DNA from 2 places in the Glutamicibacter sp. BS14 genome. Region 2 is predicted to be linked to the other one. Evidence: predicted binding sites of a transcription regulator. Region 2 holds the regulator's gene; the other holds the start of a gene.
The links. The regulator LexA, encoded in region 2, represses DNA repair genes until DNA is damaged. The targets are predictions, from matches to a motif close to TCGAACANNTGTTCGA.
Positions count from the first base shown of each region.

Region 1: AC1Z36_RS03335 (HNH endonuclease signature motif containing protein) is a predicted target of LexA. The motif match lies at 2,895-2,910, and genes of this name have one in related genera.

Region 1 is NZ_CM167801.1:699,311-704,513, reverse strand. It holds gene catC (muconolactone Delta-isomerase) at 1-259, shown strand, start outside; gene catA (catechol 1,2-dioxygenase) at 453-1,310, shown strand; gene AC1Z36_RS03350 (hypothetical protein) at 1,428-1,580, shown strand; gene AC1Z36_RS03345 (DUF1801 domain-containing protein) at 1,734-2,075, opposite strand; gene AC1Z36_RS03340 (hypothetical protein) at 2,329-2,829, shown strand; gene AC1Z36_RS03335 (HNH endonuclease signature motif containing protein) at 2,974-4,533, shown strand; gene AC1Z36_RS03330 (helix-turn-helix transcriptional regulator) at 4,792-5,203, opposite strand, start outside.
Region 2 is NZ_CM167801.1:3,180,555-3,185,757, reverse strand. It holds gene AC1Z36_RS15065 (ATP-dependent DNA helicase) at 1-1,574, shown strand, start outside; gene AC1Z36_RS15060 (glycoside hydrolase family 76 protein) at 1,680-2,759, shown strand; gene lexA (transcriptional repressor LexA) at 2,816-3,535, opposite strand; gene AC1Z36_RS15050 (LysM peptidoglycan-binding domain-containing protein) at 3,794-4,147, shown strand; gene AC1Z36_RS15045 (histidinol-phosphate transaminase) at 4,229-5,203, shown strand, end outside.

The sequences.
Region 1 (5,203 bases), 1.3 Mb from region 2:
GGACGTTGTTTTCCCGGACCACCTGACCAATGAGCAAGTCGCTGACTTCCAGGCCCGGGAAAAGGAGTACTCCGCAAGCCTGCAGCGCAGCGGCAAGATGCAGGGCATCTGGCGCGTGGTCGGCGAGTACGCGAACCACTCGCTGTACAACGTCGAATCCAACGACGAACTGCACGAAATCCTCAGCGGCTTCCCGATGTACCCGTACATGAAGATCAAGATCACCGCGCTGGCCAAGCATCCGAATTCGCTGGCCTAGGACTTTTCCGGACCGGCGGATACCCTCCGTGTCCCAGCCCACAAGCATTGATATTCAAAACGTTCCAATGGCCGACAAATGAGTATTTCACTTGGCATAGACGCTGCACTACATTGAATATCAATCACCCGGGATGATGGGGGTCACAGTATGGATCCGCATCCGCCACACCACATAATTTAGGGGAGTCACCATGACCACTGAAACTCCAGCAGACGCAACTGCAGCCAAGTCCGGCAACGCCGCCACCGACAGCTTCCGCAACTCCGGCAAGCTCGGCAGCATCGCGACCTCCACCGAGCGCGTGAACATGCTTGCTTCCAAGCTCGTCAAGGCCGCCAACGACATCATCCTCGAAGAGCGCGTGAGCTACGACGAGTTCAATGCCCTGAAGGCATGGTTGATCAAGGTTGGCGACGACGGCGAATGGCCATTGTTCCTGGACGTGTGGCTGGAGCACTCGGTGGAAGAGGTCGCCACCGACCACCGCGAAGGCAACAAGGGCTCGATCGAAGGCCCTTACTACGTGCCCGAAGCGCCTTCGCAGAACACCCCTGCCACCATCTCGATGCGCGAGGACGAGAAGGGCACCAACCTGCTCTTCCAGGGCCAGGTCCGCTCCACCGACGGCTCGGCGCTGAAGAACGCCAAGATCGAGCTGTGGCACGCAGACGAAGAGGGCTTCTACTCGCAGTTCGCCCCTGGCATCCCCGAGTGGAACCTGCGCGGCACCTTCATTGCTGACGAGGAAGGCAACTTCCAGATCAACACCATGCAGCCAGCCCCGTACCAGATCCCGACCGACGGCGCCTGCGGCCAGCTGATCGCCGCCGCCGGCTGGCACGCGTGGCGCCCAGCGCACCTGCACCTGAAGGTCTCCGCCGAGGGCCACGAGTTGCTCACCGCCCAGCTGTACTTCCCGGGCGATGCGCACAACGACGACGACATCGCCACCGCGGTGAAGCCGGAACTGATGCTCGACGTGCAGCCAGCAGCATCAGGCAACGGCAAGCAGGTCACCTACGACTTCGTGCTCGACCCTGTGAAGTAAGCCCCAGCGCGCCTCAACACGGCGGGGGTCCCGGCAGCATTGGCCGGACCCCCGCCGTTGCCGTACTCGGAACCTCGACGAACGGGCGAACACCCGCCAATCCAATGGGAGTGCAGCATGAATGCTTCAACACTGAACGATCCAGCCGGGAAGTTCCAACCCCAATCCATCGCGCACCGAGCTGCCGATGCCAGCGAACCCCAGAACCACTGGGCCTGGACCGGATGGATACCAGAAGAGGAGCACGGCATCTCGATGCTTGCCGCCTAGGCTATTGCCCACAGTACTACCGACGCGAAGCGGAAGGTCCCGACAGCAATGACGCTGCCGGGACCTTCGGCGCACTTGAGGACGGACTCCAGGCAATGCGGCTGCCTGCAGCGGGCGCACTGTTCATCTTGCGGCCAGCTAGCTTGCTCGGGATCAGCCCGCGGCCTTCTTCACCAGGTCCCGGATCCTGTCTTCCGTTGCAGAATCCAGCGAGGTGATAGTCCATGCAACTGGATGCATGTGGGAGCCTTCCTCGTAGGCAGGATTCACGACTTCTCCAAAACCGAAAGCTACGAAGTCCTTGTCAGGCTTGATGTAGCAGACGTCTTTGCCATCCCGGACGTAAAACGGAAGTCCCCAGCGGACGATCGGCTCCAGCGATGGTGCGCTCTGCATGATTATGGTGTGAAGCCGTTCGGCAATCTCGCGATAGGGTGCTGGAGCTGTGCTGAGCTTGGCCAGAACTGCGGCGTCGCCTTTTTTGGTGAAGATCATCCCTAGTCTCCTTCTAACGGTTGGCGCCTCATTGCGGCGCTGGGTGGTATCGCTCGCGCGATCGCTTTGGGCTCCCGATCGGCACATAATGCACCTTACCGACTAAGGGCATCTGATTCACGGATTCTTGCACTGGAATACAGGCAGCTGGCCTCAGGACAGCTTGATCGTGCAAGGAAGTAGCATGGACGCCCAACTCATACGCGTATTGGTTATCCCACCGAGTTGACTAGTGCACTGTTAGGCTACTGACATGCGTAAACTTCTAGCCATCTCCGGGTTCGCCATGATCGTGGCTTACGCGGCTTACGGCTCACTGCTCATGAACAATTGGGCCGTGACCGCAGCAAGTGGACTCTCCCTCGATGAAACCATTTCCGAGATGGCCTCAATGGACCAGAATTACGACTCGCTTGGAGGGTGGGTCTTCGCAGCCACTGGAACCGCCCTCGCCATTTCTTGGCTCGTTCCGGTAGTTTCCGCCGGACGCAAGCTGCCCGCCTGGGCGGCTATCGGAGCTTGGAGCCTGATCATTGCCTTAGGCGCACCGGCTTATTTCTTCGCTTCCTTCGCCAATATGAACTCGGTGGGCGACACCTTTGCCGATTGGAACGCCGATGCCGCCGCGGATCTAGCCGCACCCCTGTACATGGCCAGCGTCCTCGCCTTTGCCATACTCGCAGCCATGGCAGCCTTTGGCATCCGAACTGCCTTCACCCGCCCGCCGCGCCCCCTGCATCCAACTAGCAACTAGCACGGCACCCATTACTGCCTTCCCTGATCTAGCGATTTTCGCGCCGGAATCACGCTTAATCGCATTCGTATAAACTTTCTAGAACTTATCCACAATTGGTTTCGAACCAGAAGATACTGTCGATAATCTGCGCGAACGTTAACTATGACTATTCCCGCATATCTAGACGATCACGACGATGAACATCGCCTTCCACTGCGCCCGCCGGGCACCCGCATGGAGTCGCACAGAGCGTCAGCGCTCGACGCCCATCGCGAGCACCAGTTGTTCTTCGGACCCATCAAGCAGGTTGCCGACGAACTATTCAATGCGGGCCCCGTGGATGGGCCCGGAGACGCATTGGAACGCCTGAAGAAACTCCAACGCCTGATGAGCAGCGCTGAAGCCGCTATCTGCGTTTTACTGGCAGACGGAGTCGAGCAGGTCAGCGCGTCCTTCAATGACCTGATTGCCACCGAGCATGCCCACACCCCAGACGAGGAAGCCGAAGCCAGCAAGAGTGCCGAATACTATGGCATAGACCGTGGCAGCGAGCAGGTCATCAACTCCAATTTCGTAGCTGAGTCAGCTGTCGCATTGCGCGAATCCGTCCGTAAAGCCAGCAAGCGGATGTTCCATGCCAAGGGCTTGCGCCACGCCTGCAAAGCCACCCTTGCCGCGCTCGCTGCAGGTGAGATTACCGTTAAGGCCGCCCACGACATCGTCAAATACTCGCAAGACCTTTCCCCGGAGCAGGTCGGCCACATGGAGGAAAATTTGCTGCCTCTGGCAAGAACAGCCTGCGACGAGACCGTCTACCAGCGGGCCCGTCGCTTTCACGACCGGATGAATCCCAATTCGGCAGAGAACCGGCAGAAGAACGCATTCGCAGCCCGTAATCTCAAGGTGTGGAATGAGGAGAATGGCATGGCTACCTTGCAGCTGCATCACCGCGCTGATGTCATCCATTCGATTCGCAACTCGATAAAGCAGGCAGCCGCCCAGATCACTGATTCCAAGGATCTGCGCACGCAAACGCAGGTTGAAGCCGATGTGCTTGCGGACGTGTATCTGCATGGCTGGCCCGGAATGGAAGGCATGCCGCTGAAGCCACGGGTTGCCATCACGATCCCAGCCATTGAAATGCTCGCGAATCCCGCTCGCGCCCTCGCTGATTTGGAAGGTTACGGGCCGATCCCAATCGGCGTAGCGTTGGAAATCGCCGCGGATGCTCCGTCGTTCCAGCGCGTTCTGACCGACCCGTGGACGGGAGCCGCAATTGATGTGGAGCCCAAGAAATATCGGCCTTCCCAGGGGTTGCGCGATTTGCTGCGTTACCGCGACCAGCATTGCGGTTTCCCTGGTTGCCGCCGCCTGCCCGATCGTTCGGAAATTGATCACATCGAAGCGTATGGACAGGGCGGCCACACTACCCGGCAGAACACTCATCTCTTGTGCAAGCAGCATCAGATGTACAAGCACGCGCTTGGCTGGAAGGTCTTCGCTTGCCCGGATGGCTCCAAGACGTGGGTATCTCCGCACGGGCTGCGGTCAATCACGGTTCCCGAGAGCGTGGACAACGTGGAGAAATTTGATCATGTCAACGATCGTTGTCCTCAACGTCCCCAGGAGGCTGCGGCCTGCGAGGTGCAATTGACCCCCGAAGTGCGGCGAGTACTGGGGCTCGGCCAAGATGAGGGCCTGCCCGGAACCGAAACCAGCTAGAGCCAGTACCTGATTTGGATTTCGAGCGATAAATTTTTTCAGTCACTAGCACCACCACACCACCCATACTTCGCAGGAGCAACGGCTTTGAGTCTGGTTGCAATGCTGGACGCGGCCTGAATCAAGAATCCCGGCCGCGTTCGATTCAAGCGATTCGTGCTGAATGAAAAAAATCTACAGTCACAGCGCGTAGGTCAACTCGAACTCCGCATGGTTCTGCTGCCCTCGGGAATGAAAATTTTTTTCAGTCGGAAGGCACTATCCTTCAAGGTCGAAACGCGCCAGCGCAGCAAGCTCAGTACGGTTTGAGACCGCCAGCTTCGTGTAGATCTTGGTCAGGTGGTATTGCACTGTCTTGGTTCCTATATACAGCTCTTCAGCGACACGTCGATTGCTTGCACCTTCGCAAACCAGCTTGGCCACGGCTTGTTCCTGCGCCGTCAGCGTCGACCAGTCAGCACTCTCCCTGCGCAGCATCCCGGTTCCGCTTGCCTGGAGCTCACGAGTGCAGCGGTCGATGTACACGGATGCATCGAAGTGCGTGAAAATCGCCAGCGCGCGGGTCAACGGCGCAACGCATTCGGCTCGCTTGCCGGCTCGGCGCAGGCATTGCCCGTAGTAGAAATCAATTTTTGCCCGGTGGTAGACCGACCCGATGCCTTCCAAACGG
Region 2 (5,203 bases):
CTGCCGGCACAACTTACTCGCCGCTGGCTAGCGAAGTAATGAAACTGCGTGAATGGGCCGAAGAGACCGACACGGGTGACCGCGATGAACTGGTGCCCGGGGTTAGTGACAAGGCTTGGAAGCAGGTCTCGGTTTCGGCCATGGAGTGCCTCGGCTCGCAGAAGTGCCCGATGGCGGACGAATGCTTCTCGGAAATGGCGCGTGCCCGTGCCGCCGAGTCCGACGTGGTCATTACGAACCATGCGTTGCTGGCGGTTTCGGCCTTCGAGGGGCTTTCGGTTCTCCCGGACTTCGAAGTCGCGATCATCGATGAGGCCCACGAACTGCAAGATCGCGTGACCAGCTCGGTTTCGGGCGCGCTCTCCTCGCGCATGGTGCTTACCGCCGCTGGCGGTGCCAAGCGCCATTGCGGTATCAATGCGGATGAGATGGTCAAGGCCGCAAACCGCCTGGAAAAGTCGTTGACCGGGTTGCCGACAGGCTTGCTGGAACATGGTCTGCGCGAAGACATGGGCATTGCCCTGAACGACATCGTGGAGCAGGCCCGGCTGGCTCTGGCGCTGTCCAAGCCCGAAGCCAATGCACCGGCCGATGGCGGCCGCCAGACTGCCCGCTCCCAGCTGCAGGCAGTGATGGATGATGCGATTCGCATGCTCGAATCCGAAGAACGCCGCGAGGTCCTGTACACCACCCGTCCGCGGGAGTTTGTCGAAGGCCGGGGCTACGTCGAGGCCGATGAGAGCCAGCCTGCAACCTTGAACGTGGCACCGTTGTCGGTGGCCGGCAAGTTGCGCGAGGGCCTCTTCGACGGGCGCACGGTCGTATTGACCAGCGCCACCTTGGCCATTGGCTCGCAGTTCGACTCGGTAGCAGGCTCCTTGGGCCTGATGGGCGCCGGCGCTCCATCATGGACCGGCGTAGATGTTGGCAGCCCTTTCGATTACCCCAAGCAGGGCATCCTCTACGTGGCCAAGCACCTGCCCAAGCCAGGACGCCAACTGGCGGCGGAGACGCTGGATGAGATCGAAGATCTCATCAAGGCCTCCGGTGGCGGCGCCTTGGCGCTGTTCACTTCCAAGCGTTCCGCCGAGGAAGCGGCAAGCATCTTGCGCGAGCGCCTGGACGTGGAAATCTTGTGCCAGGGTGAAGCCAGCATGAAGTCGCTGGTCGAACAGTTCAGCAGCGAACGCGACACCTGCCTGTTTGGAACCATGACCTTGTGGCAGGGCGTGGACGTGCCAGGCGATTCTTGCCGGCTGGTCATCATCGACAAGATTCCTTTCCCGCGCCCGGATGATCCTATCTCCAAGGCCCGTTCCGAGGACGTGGCCAAGCATGGCGGAAATGGCTTCATGCAGGTTGCCGCCACCCATGCGGCGATTCGCCTGGCCCAGGGTGCTGGGCGCTTGATTCGTTCGGTCGGGGATAAGGGCGTTGTGGCGATCCTTGATTCGCGCATGGCCACGGCGCGGTACGGCAGCTTCTTGAAAGCTACCCTGCCGCCGATGTGGCCGACTGTCGATAAGAAGGTCATCACTGGTGTTCTCAAGCGATTGAACCCGGGCGGGAAATAGCCGCGGCCAGAGTATGAACTTGAGCTGTCCTTCGGGACAGCTCAAGTTCTTTAACCGGTACCAGCATGATGCTTCCAGATGCACTAAGGTCTGTGACAAGAACTGATGAAGCTCGAATCGGAAGGCACCATGGAGTCCATGCAGGAATTGGCGCACCAAGCCGCGATCGACACCCACCAGCGGTTCGGGCATCGCCTCATGGGGTTGCCCGGAACGTGGATTGGACAGAGCTACAGCAAAGCGCATCGGTTGCGCGACGGAAGCATGCTCAGCAATCTCAATGGTTTCGCGCACCCGCTTGCGGAGTGGAACTATTGGTGGCAGGCGCACTATCTGGATGCCATCATCGATGAGGGCCGATCGTACTGGGACGAAGGCAACGAACACCGGGCGCGCGAAGCGCTTGCCCGGGCCAACGGCCTATTGCGCGGCATTCGAATTCGAAACTTCGGGATCTTGCCCAACTACTTCTTCGACGACATGGCTTGGCTTGCCCTGGCCAGCGGCCGCCTGTCAGAGTTCACGCAGCTGGTGACGGGACACAGGAGCCGTCCTGCCGAGGCGGCAGTTCGGACGCTGGGACGGCAGCTCCATGCCGGCATGGATGGGGTGCTGGACGGCGGCCTGTACTGGTCCAGAAAGCGGGATTTCAAGAACACGCCAGCCAACGCGCCGGCGGCACTGTTCTTTGCCCGTACCGGGGAGAAAGAGACCGCGCGAGAGCTTCTCCAGTGGCTGGAAAAGAATCTGTTCAGCGTGGAGCGAGGACTGTATCTGGACGGACTTCGGTTGACCACGCAGGGACACGCCGTGGAACCAGCGGTCTACACCTATAACCAGGGCCTGGTGCTCGGGGCATTGCTTGAGCTTGGCGAGCCTGCTGATCTGGCTCACGCTAAAGTACTGATCGATGCCACCACGAAATCGCTGTCAACTGCTGCCGGGGTCCTCTCGTTCAACAGCGGGGGAGACGGCAACCTGTTCGCGGGGATACTCTGCCGATATCTGGCCCTCGCCGGTAATGATGTCCGCATAGAAGCCCGGAGCCGGGAGCAGGCCAGGAGGCTGGTCATGGCAACGGCGCGCCATCTGGCTGACCAGGAACCACGCCGGCTTTCGGCGGCAATCCAACGCTGGATGATCTTCTCGGCGGCCGCTCAATTCGAGCTGAACGCCGGCCAATAGCGGGTTAAACGAGAATTGCGCTGGTGCCAAGCACCGGCGCAATGACCGTACGTATTCTAGAGCGAGCGCATCACCGAGACGACGCGTCCCATGATCGTTGCGGCATCACCCAAAATTGGTTCGTAGCGCGAGTTCTGCGGAAGCAGCCAGGTATGCCCGTCACGCTGCCGGAAAGTCTTTACCGTGGCTTCTTCATCGAGCAGGGCAGCTACGATGTCGCCGTTGTCCGCCGTCTGCTGGCGGCGGACAACTACCCAGTCGCCATCGCAAATCGCAGCGTCAACCATTGAATCGCCGGAAACCTTGAGCATGAACAGTTCGCCGTGGCCTACGAGCTGACGAGGCAACGAGAAAACATCTTCGACGGACTGTTCGGCAAGGATCGGACCGCCGGCAGCGATACGGCCAACCAGGGGAACCATGGTGGTGTCAGCGGAAGTGCTCAATTCAATGATCTTGGCGTCTTCGCTGGCATCTGGCTCGACCGGCTTCGAAACTTCGGCCTTCTCGGCGTCTTCGGCCAGCTGCAGAGGCAGCAGGATTTCCATTGCGCGCGGACGGCGTGGATCTCGACGGATATAGCCGAGCTTTTCCAGCTGGCTCAGCTGGTGGGTGACGCTCGAAAGGCTCTTGAGCCCTACTGCGTCACCAATCTCACGCATCGATGGTGGATAACCGTTCTTGCCGATTGACCGCTGGATCGTCTCCAGGATCTTCTTTTGGCGAATCGTCAGCGAACGTGCATTCGATCGGGGAGTGCGTTGTGAAGCTGACATGAGATTTTGCCTTCCCTAGCAATCATTCGAAAGTTCGTAAGTCCAAACTGTCGGCGCTAGATGGTGAGATGTTTTCATTGCTCGTCTACTTCGAAATCTTAGTAGATAAGCGAGCTTCTTTCAAAGATTTGTTCGAAAACTTCTGGACAAGTTCCGCAAACCTCTGTTAGAACAGATATACGAGGTTCGAATAAGTTTTCGAATCTACGCTTTCGAATACAAATTCGCATCACTTGAATTTCTTGAGGAGACAAAGTCATGGCAACCGTCGCACTTGACTCAAATCAGACCCAGGCACCACTGAAGATCCGCATCAACCGTCGCGGATGGGCCGTGCTTGTGGGTATGCCCATTTTCGCACTCACCATCGCCGCAGCTTTCTTCATCTCCATGTTTGCCTCTGACGCGCATGCCGCAGCCGATACTCCTGTTGGAGTCGGAACCGTTGATGTCACCGTTATTCCAGGGGATACGCTGTGGAGCCTGGCCCGGGATTACGCCACCGGTTACGACGTGACCTCGGCAGTGGGCCACATCGCCGAACTCAATGCCCTGACCGGCAGCGAAATCCAGGTTGGCGAAACCTTGTCGATTCCGGTCCTTGCCGGCTAGCTTCCCCAGCCTGCTTCGAGTTTGTTACCTGTGGCCGTAGCGGATTCACCGGCAGGCGCGCTGCGCACGTAGACTTGATGCGTGAATGACCGCAGTGAACTTTTGAGTCAGCTGCCCTTGCGTGAGAATCTCCGCGGGCTATCCCCTTATGGCGCACCACAAATTGACGTGCCCATCCAGCTGAACGTCAACGAGAACACCCATCCGTTGCCACCGACAGTCGTCGATGCCATTGCACAAGAGGTGGCCAAGGCGGCGGCAATGTTGAACCGGTATCCGGACCGCGAGTTCACCGAGCTTCGCGAACTCCTAGCCGATTACCTCGGCCACTCGCTCACCAAGGACAATATCTGGGCCGCTAACGGTTCCAATGAAATCCTGCAGCAAATCCTGCAAGCCTTTGGCGGCCCCGGCCGTGCCGTGATGAGCTTCGGCCCAACCTACTCCATGTACCCGCTGCTTGCCAGTGGTACTGACACGAAATATATCGCCGGTGAACGCGCCGCAGATTTCACGTTGTCCGCCGATTCCGCAGCCGCACAGGTTCGCGAGCACAAGCCGAACATCGTTTTCCTCTGCTCTCCGAATAACCCCACCGGCACGGCCCTTGGCCTGGACGTCATCACCGCGGTATATGAAGCCATGAGCGAGCATAACGGCATGGTGATCGTGGATGAGGCGTACGCCGAGTTCTCCTTGGCCAGCACCACCTCGGCGCTGAGCCTGCTCGAAGGCCGCCAGCGGCTGATTGTCTCGCGCACCATGTCCAAGGCTTTCGGCCTGGCCGGTGCGCGCGTAGGCTACCTGGCCGCTGCGCCAGAAGTCACCGATGCCATCCGCTTGGTGCGACTGCCGTACCACCTGTCGGCAGTGACCCAGGCAACCGCCATCGCGGCCTTGAAGAACATCGAGTTGCTGTTGGCCCAGGTCGAGGACATCAAGTCCCAGCGGGACCGCATCGTCGCGCGCCTGAAGGAACTTGGCCTCAAGCCATCGGTCTCCGACTCCAACTTCGTCTTCTTCGGTGGCGTCGAAGACCCCCACAAGATTTGGGAA